DNA from 2 places in the Aquimarina algiphila genome. Region 1 is predicted to be linked to the other one. Evidence: riboswitches for the same ligand, from Rfam matches in the RefSeq annotation. Region 1 holds a riboswitch; the other holds the start of a gene.

Region 1 (4,437 bases):
ACATCAATAATGAAGCGGAAGATGTATTTCCGATTCCCATTTCGCCAAAACCAATACTATTACATCCAGTAGCATGAGTATCTATGACAATATCAGCGCCTTTTTGTATCGCCAGACTGCATTGTTCTGCGTTCATAGCGGGTTTGTCTTGGTAATTTTTGGTTCCAAAATCAATTTTAGCATCAATTAATCCAGGAGTAACTCCAAAATCGTGATTTACTCCTGCATCTACGATTTTAAGATCGATATTATTTTGTTTACAAAATACATTAATGGCAGCACCTTGGTTTAAGAAATTATAAACCATTTGTGCAGTAACTTCTTGTGGATATGGATTAACTTCACCTTTCTCAGCAATACCATGATCCCCAGCAAAAACAACAATTGTAGGGGTTTTTAAACTAGGTTGATCTGTATTTTGAATCATACCTATTTGTAAAGCTATTGTTTCCAGTATTCCTAATGCGCCAATGGGTTTTGTTTTGGTATTAATTTTATTTTGCAGTATTGCTTCAAGGTTGTTATTGAAGATAGGTTTTATATCAAAATTCATAGTATATTTAAGTTATTTAGAACCTTTAATTTCGACGGGAATCCCCGAAACCATTAATATGGCTTTATCTGCATGTTTAGCGATATGTTGATTCATCCAACCTTGCAGTTCTGTGAATTTTCTGCCAACTTCGGTTGTGGCATGAACCCCCATTCCTATTTCGTTAGAAATAATGAGTATTGTGGCTTCAATTTTTAAAAGCTTATCAAATTCTGCTTTTGCTTGTGCTAGTGATAATTCGATATTATTTTCTGTATCCACAAAAAAATTGGTAAGCCATAAAGTTACGCAATCAATAACCACGACACTAGAACTTTGAATTACTTTAGAGAGTTCTTTTTCTTCTTCAATGGAGATCCAACGTTCATCCCGATCTGCTACATGTCGATCTATACGTTGGCGATGATTGTCATCCCAAATACGAGATGTAGCTAGGTAATACGGGTTGTGAGATAACTGTAACGCCAGGTTTTGGGCATAGTTGCTTTTACCAGAACGTTCTCCTCCTGTAATGTAATATAGCATTGTTAAAATTGGTTTTTAAGAAGGCAAAGGTAGGTGAATACATATTTATTCGCTAAAGTAATCCGAAATTCCAGAAAATATAATACTTTCGCCCAGAATTCTGGTTCTGATACTCTATTCAAAGAGTTGAAGATTAAAAGGGAATCAGGTGCATTAATTCTGATTTTAGAGTTAATAATTCCTGAGCTGTTCCCGCAACTGTAAACTTTGTCCTTTAAAAAAGGATGCTTGTTGTTAATTCTTTATAAACCACTGCTTGTGCCGAATTTGTTTCGGCATCTTTTGAATCAATTTAAAAGAAACTGAAACGAGTTCAGTTCAAACGGGAAGGTAAACAACAAGACGTGAGTCAGGAGACCTGCCTTTATTCAGCATAAATCAAACTTTCGGGACAAAGGTTTGGGTATGGGTAAACTACATACTTTTTTCCGGTTATTGTAAAAAAATAAAGTATTTAAGTAATGAACAAAAAAATGTTTTTTGGAGCAGCATTTCTATTGCTGGGGTCCTATTTTGCAATTGGACAAGAAATTCAAGAAGACGAAAAGGTAAACGAATTGGAAGAGGTTTTTATTTCTGATTCTAAATTTGGTTTAAAAAGAGAGCAAATTGGTAAGGTGATTACCAAAATTACTGCCGAAGAATTAGAACGCAGTCAAGGGCAATCTGTGGCTACAATACTTAGCAGGGCTGCAGGAGTAATAATTAATGGTAATGGGAGCGCAGCAGGTCAGGAACGAGGAGTTTCGGTTCGTGGAGGACGAAATCGTCAAGTAGTGATTAGAGTTGATGGGATAACAGTTAGTGATCCTTCGGCTATATCAGGAGATTTTGATTTAAGGTTATTATCAGTCAATCAAATACAAGAAATAGAAATTCTTAAAGGAGCATCAAGTACTTTATATGGCTCTGGTGCATCAGCTGCAGTGATCAATATCATAACAAAAACAGAAAGTAAGAAAAAGATTTCGGCAAATTTTCAATCAAGTATCGGTACAAATCAATCTCAAGATGATCAGGATTATGATATCAACGATTTTGTGAATTTAGCTTCTGTTAATGGAACAGTTGGTAAGGTCAACTATTTGGCAAGTTTGAGTAATCAATTTACAGATGGATTATCGGCTGCAGAAGCAGAAGGAGCAGAAAGTGATGCGTTTTCAAAATTTAATGTATATGCAAAATTAGGGTATAAGTGGGATAATAATTTTAAGTTTCATTTTTTTGGAAATTTAGATCAATATAAAAATGATTTTGATGCGGCTGCAGGAATAGATGGTGACAATCAATTCGAGAGTCAACAGCTACGAGCAGGATCTTTCTGGGAATTCAAGTACCCTAATGGTAGTTTTACATTTACAAACAGTATAGCAACACTGGAAAGAGATCTTACAGCATCTGGTTTCCCATCAAAATATGAGAGCGATGTATTTACTTTTGATGCATATAATAAATATAACTTTAATAACACTCTATATACTGTGGTGGGGGTAAATGGGTCATATAGTGATTTTAATCTTTTAAGTATTCCTTTTGGGAGTTCTGGTTTAGAAGAAACGATAAGTGATAATGAAGCAGAATTTGATATTATTGATCCTTATGTTAATGTTGTGTACACTTCTGAGTTTGGTTTGAATGTTAATGCGGGTGCAAGACTAAATATTCATAGTGTCTATGGTAATGAGATGGTATATAATGTGAACCCTTCATATACGTATAAATTTGGTGATAATTATATTAAAGCATTGTCTTCATATAGCACAGCTTATATTACCCCGTCTTTGTTTCAGTTGTATGATGTTGCATTTTTGAGTGGTAATCCTGATTTATCACCAGAAGAAAGTACTACTATCGAAGGAGGTGTAGAATTATCGCACGAGAATAAAGCCAGAGTGAGTGTAGTTTATTTTAATCGCGAATCAGAGAATTTTATCACTTTTGATCCTACTACTTTTGTAAATATTAACTCTGTTGATGATATTAAAGTAGATGGGGTAGAAGTAGAAATATCAGCAAAAACAGTAGAGGATAAATTATCTGTAAATGCTAATTATACGTATACCAATATTGATAAATTAGATGATAATATTCGAATTCCTGAGCATATGGTTAATGCAAGTGTTGGATATCAGTTAAATAAAAAGACTTATACTTCAATACGTTATCAATATAATACAGAAAGATCGGATACTGATTTTGCTACGTTTACTCCTGTTACTTTAAAAGAGTTTGGGCTGTTAGATTTTTATATTAGTCACAAATTGATGAATAATTTGACCGTATATGCAGCAATGAATAATATTACTAATGAAGATTACCAAGAAGTTTTTGGATTTAGCACAAGAGGAAGAAATGCCAGAATAGGATTTGATTTAAAATTTTAAAAATAAATTAATAATCCATAAAAAAAGCTCTCAATCTAGATTGAGAGCTTTTTTTTAATTTAAAAATAAATGTTATTCTGTTTTAGACAAATCTATATCTCGATACATGCGTTCATAATTAGCATCATACATATTACTATTTCCAACGCTTTCTAATCGAATACTATGATAGCTTTTTGCACTTCTTGTTCCTAATATATTATCCAGGGCAGCTTTTAATAATGGCTCATTTTCATTACCCAAAGTTCCTAAATTAGTAAAATCTTCTTCGATTTCTATCTCTGGAGTAAAGCCATCAAAATAATCTGTAAAACCTACAGAATTAATTGATTTAAGTACTAAGGGTTGCATAGCATATGTATGTCCGGGATCGGCACCTTGTCGTCCAAAATTGTCTGAATCATATAGTGTGATAGAAGCCTGAAACTTTCCTCTAGAGGTAGATCCAACTTGTACTACATTAATATAAGGATCAAGACCATTAATAACTAACTCACTTGCAGAAGCAGAACTTCTGGTCGTTAAAATATATACTCTAGTCAAATTAAGGTTATTAATAGCTTCTCCTGTACGTATTTGATTATCAAAACGATTAACACTACCAAATTGATCCTGTCGATCTGCGTTCCATTCCTCTGTGGTAAAGATCTCACCATTAAATTGTCCGGTAATCATGCTAGAGAGATCAATGGCACTTGCCACAGATCCACCACCGTTGTACCGTAAATCTAATACCAAATCAGTAATTCCATTGGCAGAAAACTGTGCAAAAGCAGCGTTGAGTTGTGTGTCAAAATCTGCAGTAAAAGCATTATACATAAGATATCCTACCGGGCTACCACCCACATCTATTGTATTTGCAATAAAAACAGGATTCTCGGTATATTGAACCTTAGTAAGAGAAACAGAAGTACTTGTTGGGGTTATATCAGTTCCATCATAAGTTGCTAACCCAATAGTATAGGTATCTGGATC
Region 2 (4,437 bases), on a different contig from region 1:
TTAGAGGTTTGGATAAGCATTATATTCGAATTGCAAGTCAAGATTCTAAAAAGAATGAACTACTGATTAATGCTTTGAAAGAATGGAGTATACATTAATAATAGTTCCTTTAATCATTGGATACGTGCTTGATTTAATACTTGGAGATCCAAGATGGCTTCCGCATCCAATACGGTTATTTGGAAACACTATTGCGATCGGAGAAAAAAAAATGAATACAGGCTCCTTTATTTTTGTCAAAGGAATGTTACTTACATTATTATTAGTAAGTATTGTATTACTTTTTTTTTATACGGCTCAAAAATTGTTGCAACTTTTTCCGATAGGGTATTATATTTTCACCTCCGTATTTGTGTTTTTTGCTCTGGCAAATAAGAGTTTGATCGATGAAGGAAAAGCAGTTTTTAAAGCCTTAAAACAAGGGGTAAATCAAGGTCGAAAACGATTATCCTGGATAGTAGGACGAGAGACAGATCAGTTAAATGAACAACAAATAAAAACAGCCGTTTTTGAAACGATGTCAGAAAACCTTAGCGATGGTGTTATTGCACCACTTTTTTATTATGCGTTGTTTGGAATTTCTGGGGCTATGGGGTATAAAATGATTAATACATTAGATTCTATGATTGGATATAAAAGTGAACGCTATATCAATTTTGGAAAATTTGCGGCTAAGTTGGATGATGTTGTTAACTATCTACCTGCTAGAATCACTGCAATTTTAATGCTAGTGGTAACTGCTAAACTTCATAAGATTCCTTTTGTGCTTAAATATGGGAAACAACATGCAAGTCCAAATGCAGGATATCCAGAAGCCGCATTGGCAGCAATTCTGGATTGTAAATTTGGAGGACCAAACTATTATCATAAAAAACTGGTAAATAAACCTTATATAGGAACAAATGATAGAATGATAGAAGATCGTGAGATAAAAGCTGTAGCAGAAATTAACCAAAAAGTAACTTTTGTTTTTGTTGCAATAATTTGTAGCATATATTTTTTCTTACCATGAACAGAAGATATATCATAACTGGAGCTCCTGGTACAGGAAAGACAAGTTTAATTAATGAGCTACAAAAAAATGGATATTTGTGTTATGAAGAAATATCAAGGAAAATAATCAAAGAACAACAACAAATAGGAAAAAATAAAACCCCTTGGGGAGATCTTTCTGGTTTTGTAGATTTAGTATATCAACAGACAATAAAAGAGTTACAAAACCCTGTTAATCAAACTACTTTTGTGGATCGGGGATTACCTGATACTATTGCTTATTTAAAAACAAAACTCTGTTCCACTCCACAATATCTGTTAGATTTTCCTTATACAACATATTACGCTAGTACTGTATTTCTGGCACCACCTTGGGGAGAAATTTATATTAATGATCCTCAACGTCCTCAATCTAGAGAAGAATCAATACAAATCCATAAACATCTTATAGAAATCTATGAAGAATTACACTTTAATATAGAAATCTTACCAAAAACAACTTTAACACAACGTGTTGATTTTATAAGATCAATTATTTAAACAAAAAAAGTATCTTCGCTACTGATTTTATGGTTCTTGTAGTGATATGAGATTAAAAAGGAATTTGGTGAAAATCCAAAACTGTTCCCGCAACTGTAATGCGCTTTAAGAATTACTATCAAAATGCCACTGTATATTATATGGGAAGGCGATAGTAATGCGTAAGTCAGGAGACCTGCCATATAATTATTATATAAACTCTCGGGTAAAGGGTTGGATATAAAAAGATAGATTGGATAATCTTTGTATTTCTTGAAATACGCATATCAAATGATGTGCATATCTTCTCACTATTTTTTTCTTCCTACAACTTTTCCTGTTTTTTATTTACAAATAATACTATGGGAAAAAACATACCAAAAGTAACAACTACCTTTCAATTTTGTGATGGAGGTTCTTGTCAAAAAGCTAAGAGCGAAATAGCAGTGCGAGAAGCAAGAGCATATCTTCGTAATGAAGGGTTGTGGGATAATACACACACCATAAAAACCAGGTGTAACGGTAGATGTGAAGATGCACCTACCTGGATAGTACAACCTGGTAATTTTTGGTATAAAAACTTAACTCCTGAGAAAGCAGTAACTATTATGAAATCTCATACCCAGGAGAATCAACCAACTGAAGAATATCTATTGTATCAGGAAGGATGGTCTGTATTATTAACAGAAAATGAAAAAATAGTATCCCCTCCCGTTTTTAAATGTAAAACTGAAGAGATACATGATGAGATCTTAATAGCAAGAGCATTTGCTTCAGACCAACATTTATATCCATTATTTCAATATTTCTTTCAAACTCCCAGGCCAATAGCAGTGCAAGTTGGAGAAGACTCTATGTTGAATATTGATCAACCTCATCAAGTGGATTATAGTGATAAATACGAAGTAAAAATAACAGGAGAACAATTAAAATTAACATTAGCTATTGCCGGCATTCCTAAAGATATTCCTGAAGAGATAGCAGATCGCAAAGTAAGCGTTGCAGAAGTGATCTGGCTGAAAAAAAAGGCTATCTTTACCAAGGCATTACGTCTTAAAAACAAAAAAGGAAAACATTTGGTGACCATGTGGATAAAAGAAGAAGACAATAAAACTTGGGAGCATATCCTGAAAATATATTTGTCAATGTCACCAGATCACATTAGAATAGTAGAAGATGATTCCTAAAAATATAAGCATATTAGGTTGTGGATGGTTAGGATTACCACTTGCTCTTGATTTAATTTCAAAAGGGAGTACTGTAAAAGGTTCTACAACAACCGCAAGTAAAATTTCAGAATTTCAAGCACAAGGAATTACAGCATTTTTACTGAAGTTAGGTGAAGCCTCTGAAGAAATGTATAAGGATTTTCTTTTAGATAGTGAAGTAGTTATTATCAATTTCCCACCTAAACGTATCCCCAATATCATAGAAATATACCAACAACAGATACAAAGTATACTTCCATACATTTCATCAACCCAGAAAGTTATTTTTGTTAGCTCTACTTCTGTATATCAGAATACAAATGATGAGGTTACTGAGACTATAGAAATTCAACCTGAAAAAGAATCAGGAAGAGCGGTTGCTATTGTAGAACAGCTATTACAAAAAGAATTAAGAGAAAGATTAACAATTATTCGATTATGTGGTCTTATTGGATATGATCGTTTACCTGGGCGATTCCTTGCGAATAAGAAGGAGGTTCAAAATGGAGATGCTCCCATCAATGTTATTCATAGAGATGATTGTATCGGACTTATTAATGCTGTGATAGAAAAAGATGCTTGGGGAGAAATTATTAATGGTTGTGCAGACCATCATCCATTGCGCAAAGATTTTTATACTTTGGCGGCAAACAAAATTAAACTTACCCCTCCAACTTTTGTCAAACAAAAAAACATCGCGTATAAAATTATCTCTAATACGAAGAGTAAAAAACTACTGGAGTATACATATATACATCCTGATCCATTAAAATTAATTTAGAAATGTACCCTGTATCTATTGTTGGCGCCGGTCCTGGAGATCCGGATTTATTAACTGTAAAAGCACATCGACTTATAGAAGAAGCAAATGTTATTCTTCATGATAATTTGGTTTCTGACACAATCATGACTATAAATACAGATGGAGAAAAAATATATGTAGGACGTAAATTTGGAGATACTTCTGATCAAATAGAACGTCAACAAAAAATAAATGAGTTATTAGAAGCAAATTATCTTTTAGGTAAAAAAGTAGTTCGTCTTAAATCAGGAGATCCTTATGTTTATGGCAGAGCAGCTGAAGAAGCAAGATATCTTACATCAAAAAAAATTCCTTTTCAAGTTATTCCTGGTATTTCTGCAGCATTAGCAGCTGCTAATATTTTTAATATCCCAATTACAGAAAGGAATAAGTCTAATGCTATGCTTATTTGCACAGCGCATACCGCAGATTATTCTTTTGAGCAACTCACAGGAATAGCGCATATGCTTAAAGCTGGAAATACAATTTCTATATATATGGGACTAAAAAGCTTACATAGAATTATCCCTAAACTATTAGAGGTATGTAAAGATGATACAATTCCTGTAAATGCGGCATCTAATGTATCCCGCGTTCATCAGGAAATAATCACAGGGACTTTGGGCAGTATAGAAGAACAAATTAAAAATAGCGCATTGCAAATGCCTGTTGTTTTAATTATTGGAGCAAATCCAATTTTATAAGTAAGTTTGTTATTCCAGGGTAGGCTGGAATCCATTTTCGATGTTGTTGAATATTTATTTTAATCAAGTGTATGAAAGAGGGTATATTACTTTGCGGACATGGTAGCCGAAGAAAAGCTGCCATTACTTCATTTAAAAAATTAGTAACTATTTTAAAAGATCGTTATCAAAATGATTATGAAGTTGATTATGGTTTTTTAGAATTTAATCA

The links. A riboswitch is a leader RNA that binds a small molecule or an ion and turns the genes downstream of it on or off. The one in region 1 is predicted to bind cobalamin.
Region 2: it holds a riboswitch for cobalamin, as region 1 does, so the genes downstream of both, PQF96_RS24955 ((2Fe-2S) ferredoxin domain-containing protein) here and PQF96_RS00090 (TonB-dependent receptor plug domain-containing protein) in region 1, are expected to answer to the same signal.

The regions. Positions count from the first base shown of each region.
Region 1 is NZ_CANLVC010000001.1:22,144-26,580, reverse strand. Features, by position in the region: gene cobT (nicotinate-nucleotide--dimethylbenzimidazole phosphoribosyltransferase) at 1-553, opposite strand, end outside; gene PQF96_RS00095 (bifunctional adenosylcobinamide kinase/adenosylcobinamide-phosphate guanylyltransferase) at 566-1,078, opposite strand; cobalamin riboswitch at 1,163-1,458, shown strand; gene PQF96_RS00090 (TonB-dependent receptor plug domain-containing protein) at 1,540-3,462, shown strand; gene PQF96_RS00085 (S41 family peptidase) at 3,535-4,437, opposite strand, start outside.
Region 2 is NZ_CANLVC010000010.1:314,148-318,584, forward strand. Features, by position in the region: gene PQF96_RS24940 (pyridoxal phosphate-dependent aminotransferase) at 1-98, shown strand, start outside; gene cbiB (adenosylcobinamide-phosphate synthase CbiB) at 83-1,012, shown strand; gene PQF96_RS24950 (AAA family ATPase) at 1,009-1,533, shown strand; cobalamin riboswitch at 1,547-1,730, shown strand; gene PQF96_RS24955 ((2Fe-2S) ferredoxin domain-containing protein) at 1,875-2,699, shown strand; gene PQF96_RS24960 (NAD(P)-binding domain-containing protein) at 2,689-3,501, shown strand; gene cobA (uroporphyrinogen-III C-methyltransferase) at 3,504-4,226, shown strand; gene PQF96_RS24970 (sirohydrochlorin chelatase) at 4,298-4,437, shown strand, end outside.